DNA from 2 places in the Streptomyces sp. NPDC002156 genome. Region 2 is predicted to be linked to the other one. Evidence: predicted binding sites of a transcription regulator. Region 2 holds the regulator's gene; the other holds the start of a gene.

Region 1 (9,155 bases), on a different contig from region 2:
GTCTCCAGTGCGTAGCCGACCCCGTGCACCGTACGGATCCGCTCGGCGCCGATCTTCCGGCGCAGCGCCTTGATGTGGCTGTCGACGGTCCGGGTGCCGGAGGCGTCCGCCCAGTCCCACACCTCGGCGAGCAGCTGCTCGCGCGAGAGCACGGCCCGCGGGGTGTTCGCCAGGCAGACGAGCAGGTCGAACTCGGTGGGAGTGAGATGCACGTCCTCACTCCGCACCCGCACGCGCCGCTGCGCGTGGTCGATCTCCAGCTCGCCGAGCCGCAGGATGCCGGAGCGCGGCGTCGACGCGGCGATGGCGGCCCGCTCGACCCGGCGCAGCAGCACGTGCACGCGTGCGGCCAGCTCCCGCATGGAGAAGGGCTTCGTCATGTAGTCGTCGGCGCCGACCCCGAGCCCGACCAGCATGTCGGTCTCGTCGTCGCGCGCGGTGAGCATCAGGACGGGCACGGCCCGCTGGGCCTGTACCCGCCTGCAAACTTCCAGCCCGTCGAACCCGGGCAGCATGATGTCGAGGATCAGCAGATCGGGCTGCCAGGCCTCGGCGGTGTCGACGGCGGCCGGCCCGTCGCCCGCGGTCTGCACGAGAAATCCCTCTGCGCGCAGACGGGCCGCGATGGCGTCGACGATCGTCGGATCGTCCTCGACCACGAGAACCCGGCGCTGGGCTCCGGGAGTCGCCGTCGCGCCGTTCTGGGAGGTGTGTGTCTGCTCCATCGCCCGCCCCTGAAGTGTGCTTTCCGGAATCAGTGGGGTGATTCCTTGGCTGCGCTTGTCCGCGCATGACTGCTATTGACGCCCCCTGATCGGATCAGTGATCGGCGTCAGGGGAGCAGAGTACGGGCAGTCACCGCGTGAGGGCTATCCAGGTCTTACGGCGAGGTGTACAACGTCGGGGACTCCCCGGGCAACTGGTACCTCTTCGGTACGCACCCGCTGGAACCCGGCATTGCGTAGAGTTCCCTCGAATTCCGGAGAGGGCTGCGCGGACCACACCGCGAGCACCCCGCCCGGCCTCAACACCCTTGCGCAGCTTGCCAGTCCGGCCTGCGAGTACAGGCTCTGGTTGTCCTCCGTGACGGTCCAGTCGGGCCCGTTGTCGATGTCGAGACACAGCGCGTCAAATGTGGCGCAGGTCTCATTGACGTATCTGACGAGATCGGCTGCGACGATCTCGGTGCGGGGGTCGGTGAAAGCGCGGGCCGAGATTGCCGCCAGCGGCCCGTCCCGGTGCCATTCGACGATCGCGGCCTCCCGTTCGACGACGGTGATACGGCCCCAGCGGGGTTCGTCGGCGGCATGCGCGAGGGAGAAACCGACACCGAGGCCGCCGATGAGGACGTGAGGCGCGGGGGTTCCGGGGTCGAGGGCGTCGAGAGCCACGTCCATGAGGAGGCGCTCGGACCGGCCGTCGGAAGTGTCCATCAGGAAGCACCCGTTGGCGATGATCTGCAGTAACTCCCCGTGCCGCCGCAGCACGACTTCGCCGTACGGGCCGTCACGGCGGTCCAGGACCTCGGGGGCGGTGTAGGAGGTGGTCAAGCGGGTCATGGGGGCATCTTGGCAGGGGCGGTGGAGTGAACTCCAGGTGATATACGGCGCCCATGGGATGTGCGAGGCGTGTCGGTAGTCTCTCCGGAACAGCCCCCGAGCGACCTGCGAGCGACCAGTGGTCCGAGACCTGTACAACGTCCGGTTGCAGCCCGTGGAAGGCGGTTCCACACCGCTGACCGACGAGGAGGAACACCGCGCGCGGGCGGTGCTGTTCAGCGAGTTGGGCAACCGGATCGCCGACCGGGGCTGGGTCCGCTTCCCCGCGTACTCGCCGGAGGAACGCCGTCGCCTGGTCGACGTCGCGCACCGCCTCAGCGCTCACTGGGGGCAGCAGGTGTTCGTCGAGGCGGAGGACCAGTGCGCCCTGAGGCTCTACCTCGCCGGGCACGGGGCGCGGACGGCGACGCCGCCGCTGCCGCGCGCGTAGGAGTCTTTGAGGCGCTTATCGGCTTGCTGTGAATCGGCCGGTGCGTGGCGCGGGTCACAGACAGGGGCGTGCGTCGGGGCGAAGGCTGGGGCGAAACGGAAGGAGCGCCTCACCGTGGAACGGGTCGATACGAAGGGTGACATGACGCCGGATTCGCCGGCGCCCTCGGACGTGCCCGTCGCGGAGGGCGTACGGCTGCTGGACGCCATGCCGAGACAGCGGGGACCGGCGGAGACCATGTCCGCGCGGCCCATGGCTGCTCCGGCCAGGCGGGCCTTCCGCCCCTGGCATCTCCTCCCCACCCCCACCGGAACCCCGTTCACCTTCGCCTTCGCCGCGGTTCTCCTTGTCACGTCATTCGTCGCCGAGCACGCCGACCCGGCCCTCGTGCACGTCCTCCATCAGGGCTCCAGCACGGATGTCGCCCACCTCGTGCGGATGCCGGTGTTCGTGCTGGTCACCAGCGCGCTGTGGGTCGTGGGCGGCGTGACGTCGGCGTACGCCGTTGTCTTCCTGCTGGTCCTCACTGCGCTGGAGCGGCGGATCGGCGGGCTGCGTACCGCCGGGGTGTTCGCCCTCGGGCATGTGCTGGCCACCCTCGCGACCGAGGTCCCTGTGGGGCTCGGCGTGCTGGTGGGGTGGCTGCCGGAGACCTCGCTGCACCGGCTCGACTACGGGATCAGCTTCGGGGTCGCGGCGAGCGTGGGCGCTCTGGCGGGGCTGCTGCGGCCCTGGCTGGGGTGGCCGGTGCTGGTGGTGTTCGGCGGGATGCTCGTGCAGGACCTCGTCGCGTACACGGATCCGATGACCAACTGGGGGCATGTGATGGCGCTGGCCATCGGGGTCGCCACCTGGCCCTGGATGCGGCGATGGCGGGCCGGGCGGAGCGTCGACTTCGGGAAATCACGGAAAGTCACCGTCTGATTACCTGAATTCGGATAGCCTGCCCGCAAGTGGGAGACCGACGCGTTCGCGGTCCCAGGGGATGTCGGTGCTTGCGGAGAGGGCCGGTGTGGGGGAGAGGCTGCGCCTCGCGGATGTCGAGCGGGTGCCTACGGAACGGCTCGTCGAGCTGATCGCCGAGAGTTTCGACAACCTCGTGACCGTGGCCGTCGCGGAAGCCGTCCACGGGCGGTTCCTCCCGCCCCGCACCGGCCGACTGCTGCGCAAGGCGGAATGGCGGCTGGACTGGCAGGACGCCCTGCTGTGCGCCGGCGGAGAACTCCAGGTCGCCACCGAGCGGATGCGCTACACCGGCGACCCCCGCCTGGAGGTCACCGAGCACCGGCTGGGCCGGGTCCGCCAGCGCGCCCACGAGGCCGCCATCCTGGTCAAGAAGCTGCGGCGCAACGACTTCCACAACAGCCGTGAGCGCAAGAACGGCACGAACTCCCAGGTCACGGCTCAGGCCTGGTTGCGGCACGTGTTCCCGGACGAGTACACCGACCTCGTCCAGCGGGAGCGCGCCCGGCGGCACCTCAGTGATGCGGCGGAGCCGCCCGCGTTCAGTGACGTGCACGACGAGATCGCGTACGCCGTCGCCCACGGCCGGATCTCCGCGCCGCGCTCCCCGCGGGTCGACGCACTGCTCGCCGCCAGTGACACCACCGTGCGGCTGGCCGCCGCCGAGGACGCCAAGGAGCAGGACGAACGCGACATGGCGCTGCGTCATCCGCTGATGCTGAAACGGTGGGAGAACGCCCTGCGTGAGCTGGGCGCGACGGTCGCGGAACGGGCCCGCACGGAGACACCGCACGCGCTGGGCGCCCTCCCCGACGACGTCTACACCCTTCCCGAGGCGGAAGCGGTCGCGGTGCTCAACGCCCGGCGTTTCCTCGCGGCCGTCCAACAGCGGCGCATCGAGTACAAGCGGTACATCCGGCAGCTCACCCAGGCCCTGCATGAACGGGAACTCGAAAGCCCGTACGCGCTGGCGGTGTCCGAGGCCAGGACGGAGGCAGACCGACTCCTCGTCGAAGCGCATCCGTCCGAGTACGCCTTCATCCGCGCCGAGCTGCGCCCGTACGAGGAACACGTCGGCCACCTGCCCCTGTCCCTCGTCAGTAGCCCGCAGCGTGCCGAGATCAAGCGCCGTGTCCTGGCCGCCCTGTCGGACGGCACGTGGATGTGCCCGGCGCCGTGAGCTTCGCGTTCGTCAGCGGCGCCTCCACCCGCCAGCCCAGTGCCTCGTACAGCGCCCGTCCGTCCGGTGTTCCGGCCAGTACGCCTCTCTCCGCGCCCTGGGCGACGGCCTCCCGCGCGAGCGTCCGCATGACGAAGGAGCCGAGGCCACGGCGGCGGTGTGCGGGGGAGGTCTCCACCTGGTCGACGACCGCCGTTCTGCCCGTCGGGGCGATCTGGCCGCGGGCCGCCCAGGAGCCGTCGGGTGCCGCGAGCATCACGCGGGTCACGCCGCCGCGCGTCCAGACGCGTACGCGGTAGCCCTCGGGGACGGGGGGTGCCTCCGTGGGCGTCAGGGCGACCGACATCAGGTAGCCCGGCTCGGGGTCGGTCCGCCAGCCCTCGCCGAGCCAGCCGCCGACCGTCGCCGGGTCGTCGAACACCTTGAGAGCCACGCCCGTCCCGGTCACCGCGTCGGCCACCTTGCGGACGGTCCGTTCCTCGACGGCGTCGTTCACCGCGTCGAGGACGTGCCGGGTGACGTGCTCGGCCGTGCCGACGTCGATCGTGTATCCCCAGGGCTCGACCAGTGGCGGCGACGCCCCGCGCGAGACGACCCAGCCGTCCACCCAGGTCCGCACGATTCCGTCCACGTCTGCTCCCTGTGTAATAGTTGATATGCGATTGTGAGCGTTACTTGGCTGACTTTAGGCGAGTGATCGGCCGTGGTGGCAGAGGTGATCGCTCACGGCGAACACGCCCCGGGGAACAATCGATCGCTCCCAAGCATTGAGTCGGCATAGCTCAACTTGACTGCCGAAGGGGAGATCATGGCTTCGACGTCCACACCGCTCACTCTGCCTGTGCTGCCGCTCGACGACGAGGTCGTGCTGCCCGGAATGGTGGTTCCGCTCGATCTGAACGACGCCGATGTGCGGGCCGCCGTGGAGGCCGCGCAGGCCGCCGCGCGCACCGAGCCCGGGAAGCCTCGGGTGCTGCTCGTGCCGCGGATCGACGGGGCGTACCCGAGTACCGGTGTCATCGGCACTGTGGAGCAGGTCGGCCGGCTGGCCGACGGGGATCCGGGTGCCCTCATCCGGGCCCGGGGGCGCGTGCGGATCGGCGCCGGGACCACCGGGCCGGGAGCCGCGCTGTGGGTCGAGGGGACTCGGGTCGACGAGACCGTTCCCGACCCGCTGCCCGGTCATGTCACCGAACTTGTCAAGGAATACAAGGCACTTGCCACCTCCTGGCTGCGCAAGCGCGCCGCCTGGCAGGTCGTCGACCGGGTGCAGGCCATCGACGACGTCTCCGCCCTTGCCGACAACTCCGGTTACTCGCCCTTCCTCAGCACCGACCAGAAGATCGAACTCCTGGAGACCGCCGACCCGGTGGCCCGGCTGAAGCTCGCCACCCAGCAGTTGCGCGACCACCTCGCCGAGCAGGACGTCGCCGAGACCATCGCGAAGGACGTCCAGGAGGGCGTCGACAAGCAGCAGCGGGAGTTCCTGCTGCGCAAGCAGCTGGAAGCCGTACGCAAGGAACTGCGGGAGATCAACGGCGAGCAGGACGGCGAGGAGTCCGACGACTACCGGGCCCGCGTCGAGGCCGCCGATCTGCCGGAGAACGTGCGCGAGGCCGCGCTCAAGGAGGTCGACAAGCTGGAGCGGTCCTCCGAGCAGTCGCCCGAGGGCGGCTGGATCCGGACCTGGCTCGACACCGTGCTCGAACTGCCGTGGAACGAGCGGACCGAGGACTCGTACGACATCCAGGGCGCCCAGGCCGTGCTCGACGCCGAGCACGCGGGGCTGGAAGACGTGAAGGAGCGCATCACCGAGTACCTCGCCGTGCGCAAGCGGCGGGCCCAGCGTGGGCTCGGGGTTGTCGGCGGGCGTCGTGGCGGCGCTGTGCTGGCCCTCGTCGGCCCGCCCGGTGTCGGCAAGACCAGCCTCGGGGAGTCCGTCGCGCACGCCATGGGGCGGAAGTTCGTCCGGGTGGCACTGGGTGGGGTCAGGGACGAGGCCGAGATCCGTGGGCATCGGCGTACGTACGTCGGCGCGCTGCCCGGGCGGATCGTGCGGGCCATCAAGGAGGCCGGGTCGATGAACCCCGTCGTTCTCCTCGACGAGATCGACAAGGTCGGCTCCGACTTCCGGGGCGACCCCGCCGCGGCCCTGCTCGAAGTCCTCGACCCGGCGCAGAACCACACTTTCCGCGACCACTACCTCGAAGTCGAACTCGATCTGAGTGACGTGGTGTTCCTTGCCACGGCCAACGTGCTCGAAGCCATTCCGGAGGCGCTGCTCGACCGGATGGAGCTGGTCCGGCTGGACGGCTACACGGAGGATGAGAAGGTCGTCATCGCCCGGGACCACCTGCTGCCCCGGCAGTTGGAGCGGGCCGGACTGGAGGGCACCGAAGTCGCCCTCGACGAGAGCGCGTTGCGCAAGCTCGCCGGCGAGTACACCCGGGAGGCCGGGGTCCGGAACCTGGAGCGGTCCATCGCGCGGCTGCTGCGCAAGGTCGCCGCACAGCACGAACTCGGGGAACGGAAGCTGCCGTTCACCGTCACCGAAGGTGATCTGCGGTCGCTCATCGGGCGTCCCCATCACGTGCCCGAGTCCGCCCAGGACCCGGCCGAGCGGCGTACGGCCGTACCCGGTGTCGCCACCGGGCTCGCTGTCACCGGCGCCGGGGGCGATGTCCTCTACGTCGAGGCCTCGCTCGCCGATCCGGAGACGGGGGCTGCGGGGCTCACGCTCACCGGGCAGCTGGGTGACGTGATGAAGGAGTCCGCGCAGATCGCGCTCTCCTTCCTGCGCTCGCACGGAGCCGAACTGGAACTGCCCGTGGGCGACCTGAAGGACCGGGGCGTGCACATCCACTTCCCGGCGGGTGCTGTGCCCAAGGACGGTCCGAGCGCGGGCGTCACCATGACGACCGCCCTCGCCTCGCTGCTCAGCGGACGGCTCGTCCGAACGGACGTCGCCATGACCGGCGAGGTCTCGCTGACCGGCCGGGTGCTGCCCATCGGCGGTGTGAAGCAGAAGCTGCTCGCCGCGCACCGGGCAGGCGTCACCACCGTGATCATCCCGAAGCGCAACGAGGCCGACCTGGACGACGTCCCGGCCGAGGTCCTGGAGAAGCTCGACGTCCACGCCGTCACGGACGTCCGCCAGGTCCTCGAACTGGCGCTCACCCCGGCGGAGAACCCGGCGGAGGTGAGGGTTCCGGCAGCGGCGTGACGGACGCTGCCGGTCGGTGAAGGCCCGGGTCCCGCAAGGGGTCCGGGCCTTCCCGTACGCCGGACAGGGGCCTGGGTGACGTCGGCGGTCCTGGCCTGCGAAATACTTGCCGAATACTGTCCGAGCTGCGGCAATGGCCGCGTTCGACGGACACCTTCAGAGCGGCGAGACCGGATCAGGAGTGCTGACGTGCACGAGGACGTGAACGGCGAGGGGAACCTCGGCGGACAGCGAGTCGAGTCCACGACGCCCGGACCCGGGGTCGAGCGGGAATTCCTCGCCCTGGAACGTGAGTTGACCGTGTTCCTGCGGCGCGCCCGGGCCAACTCCGGGGAGATGGCCCGCGAGGTCCATCCCGAGCTGGAGCCGTCGGCGTACGGCCTGCTGGTGCGGCTGGACGAGTGCGGGCGCCAGCGGGCCACCGAACTCGCGGCCTACATCGGCGTCGGCAAGGCCACCATGTCCCGCCAGCTGCGCGCCATGGAGGAGCTGGGCCTCATCGCTCGCGAACCGGACCCCGCCGACGGCCGCGCCTGGCTGGTCCACCTCACCGACGAGGGCAGCGTCCGCTTCCGCGCCGTACGGGAGGCGCGACGCGCGCGGTATGTGCGGGAGATGGCCGCCTGGGACCGCACCGAGGTGGCCGAACTGGCCCGGCTGCTGCATCAGCTGAACCTCGGCATGGAGAGGTAGGGCCCCTCCTCGATCACCTGGTTCACGGCTCCACGTACACCACCGTCGCGTCGTCGTGCGTCTTGCTGCGGCGCAGGCGCGGCCGGCCCGCGTCCGCGTCCGCCCGCTCCAGTTCCCGTACGCGGTTCAGCAGCGCCTGCGGGCCCTCCTTGCGTACGGCGGTGAAGCAGGCCGTCCAGTCGCCCTCGGCGAACTTCTCCACCCAGCGGGTCGCGCCGTCCGTCAGGGCTGCCAGGGCGCGCACCTCCGCGCGCGGGAGGGTGCCCGACACCGCGCGGGACGCCACCGCCGGATCGGCCGCCGCCGTGAAGAAGCCGCCCTCCTTGTTGCGTACCGTCGCGTCGGCGATCGCGTCCGTGGCCAGGGACGCACGGGGGACACGGGACAGCCGGTCGTCCAGGTGAGCGGTGACCGAGCCGTCCGGGGACTCGGTCAGCAGGGCCGAGTCGGACAGCACCAGATGCTCCACGACGTCCAGGGACCAGCGGGCCAGGACCACGGTCGCCTGGGGCGTACGGGGGTGAGAAAGGTCACAGGTTTGCGCATGGGCCGCGGCGGTACGAGAGATGGCCGCCGCCAGCACGTCCTGGAGGGGCATATCCCGCCGCGAAACCGACAGTTCGGTCAGTGCGCCGCCGAGCCGGGCCGTGTACCAGGGGACGGAATGCAGACAGCCCGTGCCGGACCTGGGGGGAGTCACCCCGTCCAGGAGCACGAGCGAACCGCCCTGCCCGGAGGCGGGAAGTCCGATCGCGGCGAAGTCCTCATTGGGGCGGGCCGGATCACCGGGCTCCGTGGCGAGTTCAGTGCGCATCCGGCCAGTCTGCACGAGGCCTTCACAACGTTCTCAAAAGGCTGGCAACAGTTGCCGAAACACCGGGTAGCCCCTGGTCAGACGCCTGGTTTGGGCGGGAATGATCTACTCCGTGAAGACGTGGTGGCGGATAATGTCAAAGCCCGCCGCCCACGTCCAACCGGCCCGCCGGGCACGGTGGGAGCACAGGCCAGAGGAACTTGCCGCCAACTCCCCGCCGATGTTGACTCCTTGATGTTCACTCCTTTGAGTGGCGGGTCAGGTGACGCGCGCTCCCTGCCCACCGGCATGGG
Region 2 (9,155 bases):
CCTCGTGGGCAGTGTCGACGGCTCGACAGCCTCGTCGTACGACGACACCTCGGCCCCCAAGGGCACCGCGTACTACTACGTCGTCGCCGTCGACAGCACGGGCGCCGAGTCCGTGCCGTCGGCGCAGATCAGCGTCAACCGCCTCACACCGGCCACCGCGACCGGCCCGGCGGCCCCGAAGCTGACCGTGGTCTCCACGGGCGGCACCCGCTCCCCGATCATCGTCGAGGTCAAGCCCGGCACGGGCGACGAGAGCCGCATGCTGAAGGGCTACTCCTGGGACTTCAGCGGATACGGCTCCCCCAGCGGCCAGCAGCTGACGACGACGGGCCGGATCGAGTTCCAGCCCCAGTACACCGGCGGCTACACGGTCACCGTACGGGCCGTCGACGTCTACGGGCGCGAGAGCGCGGAGGCGTCGACGGCGGAGGTGCTGGTTCTGCGCTAGCGGCTACGCGACAAGCCGGCACATGCACGGGAAGGGGGTGGGGAGGGCAACTGCTCTCCCCACCCCCTTCCACGACGCTCCTCAGCTTCGCTTCGGACCCGTGATCGCCTCACCGATGACGAAGCCCTTGGCAGGGCCCTCCGGGACGACGGCCTCGGTGCCGTACGGCACACGGTGCTCGTCCTCGTAACGGGCGTGCTCAGGCACGGGAGCAGTCAGGATGCTCACCGTTCCATGGTTGTCGTAGTCATCGATGATCACGTACACGGGGATTCCGGCCCGGGCGTACTCGCGGCGCTTGCGAACCCGGTCGCGATCCTGGTTGCGCTTACCGGGAGAGACGACCTCGATCACCACGTGCACCGCTGAAGTGTTGATGCCGAGGCCGTCCTCCGCCTCGATCGGTTCACCGTCCCGCGGGGCCACGAACCCGTCCGGTACCCACGCCCTGAGCGGATGGATCACATTCGTGTCGTTCCAGGCACCGTACTCACTGTCCTGGAGAAAGATCGCCAGCGCATCGCGCAGGCGATTGACGACCTGGGCATGCGAGAAACGTCCTGTGGGCGACACCTCGATGGCTCCCTCGATGATCTCAGCGCGGTAGCCCTCGGGGAGTTCTATGGCCTTCCATACCTGCCACACGACCTCGTCCAGGTTGGGTTCGTTCACGAATTCAGCCTGGGACTCGGACATGGTCTCGGGCCTCTCGTGCGCAAGAGCGGTCATGGCGGCACCTCCTCCTCAAGTGTGGGCTTGGCGTCCTTGGGGCACAAGCAACACGATCACGCTAGGTACGGTTGTTCGGCTGACCAGGGGATTCGTCTCCGGATCACCCGACGGAGTGAGGACGGAACGATCCGCCGTCCCGCCATGGCCGGGAACGTCAGCCCGTTCCCTTCTCGTCGCCGGGCGAGAGCCGAATGGGGACAAGCGGGATCAGATACCAGGTGCCTCCACGGGCGTCGCGATGGTCTCCGCCGTGCCCGGACTCCCGTACGCACGCGCCCACTTCGCTGAGCATCGGGGCACCGTAGAACAGGGAGGCGCGTACTGTCCCGCACCGTTCCGGGGCCGGCGGCGTGGCTGCGGTCGCGGTCACGGCGTGCCCCCTTCGGGCAGGAGCAGAAGCGCCCATACGACCTTGCCAACCGTGTCACGCGGTTCTGTGCCCCACGCATCGGCCAAGGCCTCCACCAGCGCCAGCCCCGCCCCGACTCGTCGTCGCCCGCCGCATGCCGCAGCCTCGGCTGCCCGTCGCTCGCGTCGGACACCTCAAGGCGCAGTGCGGCAACGGTCAGTTCGAACCGGACGCCGATCTCCCGGCCGGGGGTCGCTGCGGCGTTCACGGCGTTGGTGGTCAGCTCGGAGAGCAACAGGACTGCGGAGTCGGCGAGTTCGGCATCGTCGATGTGCCATATGGCGAGCGGGTGATGACACATCAAGACAGTTGCCGTGTCACCAAGTTGATACGCTGCGTTATGGATTCAGAGTGCTCTGCATCCGAGCAATTCGCAACCTGACTTTTGGAACAGTTCCATGATCTTTTGTTGCGGCTACTGTTCTGCGACCGCACCACCTGTACGGAGGGGTACTAATGGCCGGAGTTCGCCCAACAGTTCGACGCCGTCGCCTCGCCGCGAAGCTGATCGAGTTCCGCGAACGGGCAGGGAGAACACCCGACGATGCCGCAGAGCGCATCGGTTGCCACCGCACGAAAATCAACCGGATCGAGAACGCCCGCTTGGGCATCTCACTGGGAGAGTTGCGCGACCTGCTCACGTTCTACGGTGTTGAAGACCCGGCCCAGGTCGACGAGTTGGTGTCGCTGGCGCAGCGCAGCCGCGAGCCCGGCTGGGTGCAGCGCGCGGGGCTGGCGCGCCCGACGTACACGGAGTTCATCGACTACGAGAAGACGTCCGACTACATCCGGTCGTTCCAAGGCAACGTCATCGCCGGCTTGCTGCAAACCCCCGACTACGCACGGGCCGTTCTCTCCGTCGCCCCCACAAACCTGAAACAGGACGAGGTGGACGCGCTCGTGGAGGCGCGCATGAAACGCCAGGAGATCCTGGACCGCCCCGACCCCCCACGTCTGTGTGTGATCGAGAGTGAGGCCGCCCTCCGACTCGAAGTGGGAGGCCGGGAGGCGATGCGCAAACAACTGGAGCACCTGGAGACCATGGCGAGCCATCCGACCGTGGAGGTCCAGGTCATTCCCCACCGTGCGGGGGCACATGCCGGACTGGCCGGATCGTTCGTCCTCTTCGGGTTCCCCGAGGGGTCGTTCTCGGATGTCGTGTGTGTTGAGCACCGCACGGGGACCCTGTACATGGAGACCCCGAAGGAGACCGAGGAATATACGCTGATCTTCGATTCGCTACGGTCCATCGCCTTGAGCCCTGGGGACAGCCTCGACCTGATCGCCCAGGTAAGGCGGGAGCTGTAGCCGTATGGAAGCGGAGAGGTAACGAGGGATGAGCACGCCCAGTCTTGAGACCGCGATATGGCGCAAGAGCAGCTACAGCGGGCAGGGCGGCGACTGCCTGGAGGTCGCCGAAGGACTCCCCGACGTCCTCCCCATACGCGACAGCAAGAACACGTCCGGCCCGAACCTGGCCTTCGACACCCAGGCCTGGACCTCGTTCATAACGGCGCTGAAGGCCGACGAAGTCTCCTCAGCCTGAGCACCAGCACCCCTCGTCCCTCTCGAACATTCACGCAACACCCGTACAACCAACCCCCACCCTCACGAGTCCTGATCGTCAACGGCTCCCTCTGCCGTCGACGATCAGGACCGAAGGACCGCAGTGAACCCAGCCAGACGCACGACACCCGCGGCCACCACCGCGACCGCCGTCGTGCTCGCCACCGCCGGTGCCCTGCTCGGCACCGCAGCCCCGGTCGCCTCCGCCGCGACCACTTGCAACTCCCCCGTCTACAAGCGCCAGTTCTTCGCGAACACCGCCTTGTCGGGGACCCCCAAGCGAACCGACTGCGACGCCGCCGTCGCCGAGAACTGGGGCGCGAAGGCCCCCGCCACCGGCCTCCCGAAGGACAACTTCGGCATCCGCTGGACAGTGACGAGGGACTTCGGCTCGGGCGGCCCCTTCGCCCTCACCGTCGCCGCGCAGGACGGCATCCGCGTGTACCTGGACGGCAAGGCCAAGGTCAACCTCTGGAAGAACGTCACCACGACCCAGAAGAAGACCGTCAACCTCACCATCCCGTCCGGCAAACACACCCTGCGCATCGACTACGCCAACTTCACGGGCAACGCGAACGTCAACTTCGCCTACGCGCCCCGCACTTCGACAGCCGTCGACAAGGTCAAGCCGCTCGCCCCGACAGCGCCGACCGTCACGTACGACAAGACAACGGGCAAGGCGAAGCTCACCTGGGCGAAGAACAAGGAGATGGACCTCGCCGGGTACAAGGTCTTCCGCCGCCTCAAGGACGCTGCCTTCGGTACCAAGCCCCTCACGACGACCACCTCCACCTCGTACACCGACGCGCCCCTCCCGGAGACAGGCGCGACCTACTACTACGAGGTCCGCGCCTACGACAAGGCCGGCAACGTCTCGACGGGCTCCGCCGACAAGGCGGTCACCACCGTCGACACGACGGCGCCCGCCGCGCCCACCGGGGTCTCGGACAACGGGACCATCACCCCGGTGGCCGAGGCGAACCTCAACTGGTACCCCAACACCGAGCCCGACCTGGCCGGTTACCGGGTCTATCGCTCCGCCTCCGAGCCCGTCGCGCTCACGGCCGACAACCTGGTCAGCGGCTCCTCGTGGACCGGCAGTTGGTACGACGACAAGTTGCCGCCGACCGGGGGCTCGTTCTACTACGTCATCACGGCCGTGGACACCCATGGCAACGAGTCGGCCGCCTCCCTCACGGCCGTGTACGAGAGCGTGGACACCACAAAGCCCACCTTCGCCCCGGACGACCTGAAGGCCGTCGACGGAGAGCGCGGCGTCAGCCTGACCTGGACCTGGGGCCCGGACGCGGACGAAGACATCGCGTACTTCTACGTCTACCGCGACGGCATCGGGTTCACCACCGCTGGTGAGTCCTACGTGGACACCGAGATCGGGCGTTCCACGACGCACACCTACTGGGTCCGGGCCGTGGACCGCCAGGGCAACTTCGGTCCCGCCTCGGACTCGGTCACCGTCGACCATGTCGGCGACTACACCGCCCCCGCCGCGGTGACCGGCCTGACCGCGACGGCGATGGAGAACGGCGTACGGCTCGACTGGGACGACAGCCCGGCCGAGGACGTCGCCGACTACCGGATCCACCGAGGTGTGTACGCCGACGGCGCCTGGACGTACACGGACATCACCGACAGCCTTCCGTACAGCTCCGTATGGTCGCGGAACTGGGACCCGAACCTGCCCGACGGGGAGAAACTGCGATATGTGGTCGCCGCCATCGACAACGACGGCAATGTCCTTGACATCGGCTCCGCCACATCCGTCGACGTCGCCGAACTCAACGTGATCCCGACGGAGACCTATCCGGACGAGTCGGCCATTCTCCACCTGGAGAGTGAGGACTTCGCCGGAGAAGCCCATCTCACCGTGAACTACACCGCGGACCGCGACACCTACGGCACGGCGATCGGCTACCACGTCTACCGCTGGGACCGCGCCAAGGGCGCCTACGCGAGGCTCACGGAGACACCAAGACCGGTCACGAAAAACCACTACTCGGACTACGCCGCCCCGACCGGCACGACCCTCTTCTACAAGGTCACGGCCGTGTACGCGGACGGGACCGAGTCGGCGCCGGTCGGCGACCACGTGTTGCGGGCCGACTCATCGGAGGCCTAGCCCCAGCACGCCGAAGGGGCCCGGAGGTTCGAACCGATCCTCCGGGCCCCTTCACACACCCGCGTCACACACGCGCCCGCCTAGTCCTTCGCCTTCTTAGGCCGCCAGACCACCAGCGCGCTCGTCTGCTGAACCTCCTGATAAGGCACCAGATCCCGCCGGTACGAGGCGTGCACCGCCGCCTCCCGCTGCTGCATCGCCGCAGCGGCGCCATCCAACGCAGCCTCCATCTCGGCCACCCTGGACTGCAACGCGACCACCTGGTTCTCCAGTTCGATGATCCGCTTGATGCCGGCCAGGTTGATGCCCTCGTCCTGCGACAACGCCTGCACCGCGCGGAGCAGTTCGATGTCGCGGGCCGAGTAGCGGCGGCCCCGGCCGGCGGTGCGGTCGGGGGAGACCAGGCCCAGGCGGTCGTACTGGCGCAGGGTCTGGGGGTGCAGGCCCGAGAGCTGGGCCGCCACCGAGATGACGTAGACCGGGGTTTCCTCGGTCAGTTCATACGGGTTGCGTCGACGACCGTCCATCTCGGTCAAGCTCCCTTCGCTGCCTCGAACAGCTCTGCCCGCGGATCCTCATCCGCGGTCGCCTCGCGATACGCCTCCAGTGCGTCACGAGCCTTCCCCGTCAGCTCCGTCGGGACACTCACCTCGACGGTGACCAGCAGATCGCCCCGGGTGCCGTCCTTGCGGACCGCGCCCTTGCCCCGCGCGCGCATCGTGCGCCCGTTGGGCGTGCCCGGCGGCAGCTTCAGGGTGACCGACGGGCCGCCCAGAGTCGGGACCCTGACCTCGCCGCCGAGTGCCGCCTCGACGAACGTCACCGGCACCGTCACCGTCAGGTTGTCTTCCTTGCGGCCGAACACCGGGTGGGCGTCGACATGCACGGTGACGTACAGGTCGCCCGCCGGGCCGCCTCGCTCGCCCGGTGCTCCCTTGCCGCGCAGGCGGATGCGCTGGCCGTCGGCCACCCCTGCCGGGATGCGCACCTGCATCGTCCGGGAGGACTTGGCGCGTCCGCTGCCGTTGCAGACCATGCACGCGTGTTCCGCGATCAGGCCCCGGCCCTTGCAGTCCGGGCAGGGGTCCGTCAACGAAAAACCGCCGCCCGACCCCCTCGCCACCTGGCCGGTCCCCACGCACGTCGGGCACACCCTCGGTGTGCCGTTCTTGTCGCCCGTCCCGGAGCACGCCTTGCACGGTGACTGGGACGTCATGCGCAGCGGGACCGTCGCGCCGTCCACCGCCTCCGTGAAGCTGAGCGTGACCTCGGTGTCGATGTCCTGGCCGCGCCTGGGCTGCGTACGGGTGGTCCCGCCGCCGCCCCGGTTGAACAGACCGCCGAAGACGTCCCCGATGCCACCGCCGAAGCCGCCCGGACCGGAGCCACCACCGGCGCCTCCGCCCTGGGGGCCGCCCCCGAAGAGGTCGCCCAGGTCGAAGTTGAAGGAGCCGCCGCCCGCGCCCGGCCCGGGGCGGAAACCGCCGTTGCCGAAGAGGGCGCGGGCCTCGTCGTACTCCTTGCGCTTCTTGGGGTCGCCGAGGACGTCGTTCGCCTCGGAGATCTCCTTGAAGCGCTCCTCGGCCTTGGCGTTGCCCTTGTTGGCGTCCGGGTGGAACTCGCGGGCGAGTTTCCGGTACGCCTTCTTGATCTCGGCCTCGGTGGCGTCCTTGGGGACGCCGAGGACCTTGTAGAAGTCCTTCTCGATGAAGTCCTTGGTGCTCATCCCCGACGTCCCTCCTCTCCGGAGTCCCCCACCTCAGTGCTCACGTCAGCCCTCTTCCGGGCCACCGTTCTCCTTGCCGTCCGCCGACTCCGTGGAGTCGCCCTTGTCGGCCTGCGTCGCCCCGGGCTGGGGCTCGGCCACCGCGACCCGCGCGGGGCGCAGGTTGCGCTCGCCGAAGCGGTAGCCCGGCTGCAGGATCGCCACGCAGGTCGTCTCCGTGACGTCCGGCGCGTACGAGTGCATCAGGGCCTCGTGGATCATCGGGTCGAAGGGCTCGCCCTCCTTGCCGAACTGCTGCAGGCCCATCTTGGCGGCGACGGTCTCCAGCGACTCGGCGACGGACTTGAACCCGCCGACCAGTTCGCCGTGTTCCCTCGCGCGGCCGATGTCGTCGAGCACGGGCAGGAGCTCGCTCAGGAGGTTCGCGATGGCGATCTCCTTGACCGTGATCCGGTCCCGCTCGACCCGGCGGCGGTAGTTCTGATACTCGGCCTGGAGCCGCTGGAGGTCCGCCGTGCGCTCACCGAGCGCCGTACGTACCTGGTCCAGCTGTGCCGTCAGACCGGCGACCTGTGCTGCTGCTGCGTCCCCGGCCGGGGCCGCCCCCTCAGAAGAGGGGGCGGCCTTCGGCTCGGCGTCGTCGGGGGTGGCGCCGGAAGGGACGTCGGGCTTCTCGTCGAAGCCCGGAGTCTCCTCCGTCACGCGGCACCGTCCTTGCGCTCGTCGTCGACGATCTCGGCGTCGACGACGTCGTCGTCGGCCTTCGGGGCCTCGGCGCCGGGCGCCGCGTCACCGGCGCCGGCGGCCTGACCCGCCTGGGCGTCGGCGTACATCGCCTGGCCCAGCTTCTGGGAGACGGCGGCGACCTTCTCGGTGGCGGTGCGGATCTCGGCGGTGTTGTCGCCCTCGGCGGACTCGCCCTTGAGCGCGGTCTTCAGCTCCTCGATCGAGGCCTCGACCTCGGTCTTGATGTCGCCGGGGACCTTGTCCTCGTTGTCCTTGAGGAACTTCTCCGTCTGGTAGACGAGCTGCTCGCCCTGGTTGCGGGTCTCGGCGGCCTCGCGGCGACGGTGGTCCTCGTCCGCGTACTGCTCGGCCTCCTGGCGCATGCGGTCGACCTCGTCCTTCGGCAGCGAGGAGCCGCCTGTGACGGTCATCTTCTGCTCCTTGCCCGTGCCGAGGTCCTTCGCGGTCACGTGCATGATGCCGTTGGCGTCGATGTCGAAGGACACCTCGATCTGCGGGACACCGCGCGGGGCCGGCGGCAGACCCGTCAGCTCGAACATCCCGAGCTTCTTGTTGTACGCCGCGATCTCGCGCTCGCCCTGGTAGACCTGGATCTGCACGGACGGCTGGTTGTCCTCGGCGGTGGTGAAGATCTCGGACCGCTTGGTCGGGATCGTCGTGTTCCGCTCGATGAGCTTCGTCATGATGCCGCCCTTGGTCTCGATACCGAGGGACAGCGGGGTGACGTCGAGGAGCAGTACGTCCTTGACCTCGCCCTTCAGGACACCGGCCTGGAGCGAGGCGCCGATGGCGACGACCTCGTCCGGGTTGACGCCCTTGTTGGCCTCGCGACCGCCGGTCAGCTCCTTGACCAGCTCGGCGACGGCGGGCATACGGGTCGAGCCACCGACGAGAACGACGTGGTCGATCTCGCTCAGCGCGATACCGGCGTCCTTGATGACGTTGTGGAACGGCGTCTTGCAGCGCTCGAGGAGGTCGGCCGTCAGCTGCTGGAACTGGGCGCGCGTGAGCTTCTCGTCCAGGTGCAGCGGGCCCTCGGCGGAGGCCGTGATGTAGGGCAGGTTGATCGAGGTCTCGGTGGACGAGGACAGCTCGATCTTGGCCTTCTCGGCGGCCTCGCGGAGGCGCTGGAGGGCCATCTTGTCCTTGCCCAGGTCCACGCCGTGGCCGGTGCGGAACTGCTGCACCAGGTAGTCCATGACGCGCTGGTCCCAGTCGTCACCACCGAGGTGGTTGTCACCGTTGGTGGCCTTCACCTCGACGACGCCGTCGCCGATCTCCAGGAGGGACACGTCGAAGGTGCCGCCACCGAGGTCGAAGACGAGGATCGTCTGGTCGTCCTTGTCCAGGCCGTACGCCAGAGCGGCGGCCGTGGGCTCGTTGACGATAC

The links. Region 2 encodes HspR, which represses chaperone genes until heat shock. Its sites were predicted from a motif close to TTGAGNNNNNNNNNCTCAA; they were not measured.
Region 1: lon (endopeptidase La) is a predicted target of HspR. The motif match lies at 4,900-4,918, and genes of this name have one in related genera.

Annotation. Positions count from the first base shown of each region.
Region 1 is NZ_JBSFDA010000145.1:8,572-17,726, reverse strand. It holds gene ACWCRB_RS38215 (response regulator transcription factor) at 1-725, opposite strand, end outside; gene ACWCRB_RS38210 (spermine/spermidine synthase domain-containing protein) at 870-1,559, opposite strand; gene ACWCRB_RS38205 (hypothetical protein) at 1,714-1,989, shown strand; gene ACWCRB_RS38200 (rhomboid-like protein) at 2,131-2,913, shown strand; gene ACWCRB_RS38195 (hypothetical protein) at 2,981-4,132, shown strand; gene ACWCRB_RS38190 (GNAT family N-acetyltransferase) at 4,074-4,763, opposite strand; gene lon (endopeptidase La) at 4,941-7,355, shown strand; gene ACWCRB_RS38180 (MarR family winged helix-turn-helix transcriptional regulator) at 7,545-8,048, shown strand; gene ACWCRB_RS38175 (hypothetical protein) at 8,071-8,862, opposite strand.
Region 2 is NZ_JBSFDA010000049.1:30,654-39,808, forward strand. It holds gene ACWCRB_RS21145 (fibronectin type III domain-containing protein) at 1-448, shown strand, start outside; gene ACWCRB_RS21150 (Uma2 family endonuclease) at 530-1,177, opposite strand; gene ACWCRB_RS21155 (hypothetical protein) at 1,335-1,472, opposite strand; gene ACWCRB_RS21160 (helix-turn-helix domain-containing protein) at 2,046-2,897, shown strand; gene ACWCRB_RS21165 (DUF397 domain-containing protein) at 2,926-3,135, shown strand; gene ACWCRB_RS21170 (PA14 domain-containing protein) at 3,259-5,292, shown strand; gene ACWCRB_RS21175 (heat shock protein transcriptional repressor HspR) at 5,373-5,819, opposite strand; gene dnaJ (molecular chaperone DnaJ) at 5,825-7,018, opposite strand; gene grpE (nucleotide exchange factor GrpE) at 7,064-7,720, opposite strand; gene dnaK (molecular chaperone DnaK) at 7,717-9,155, opposite strand, start outside.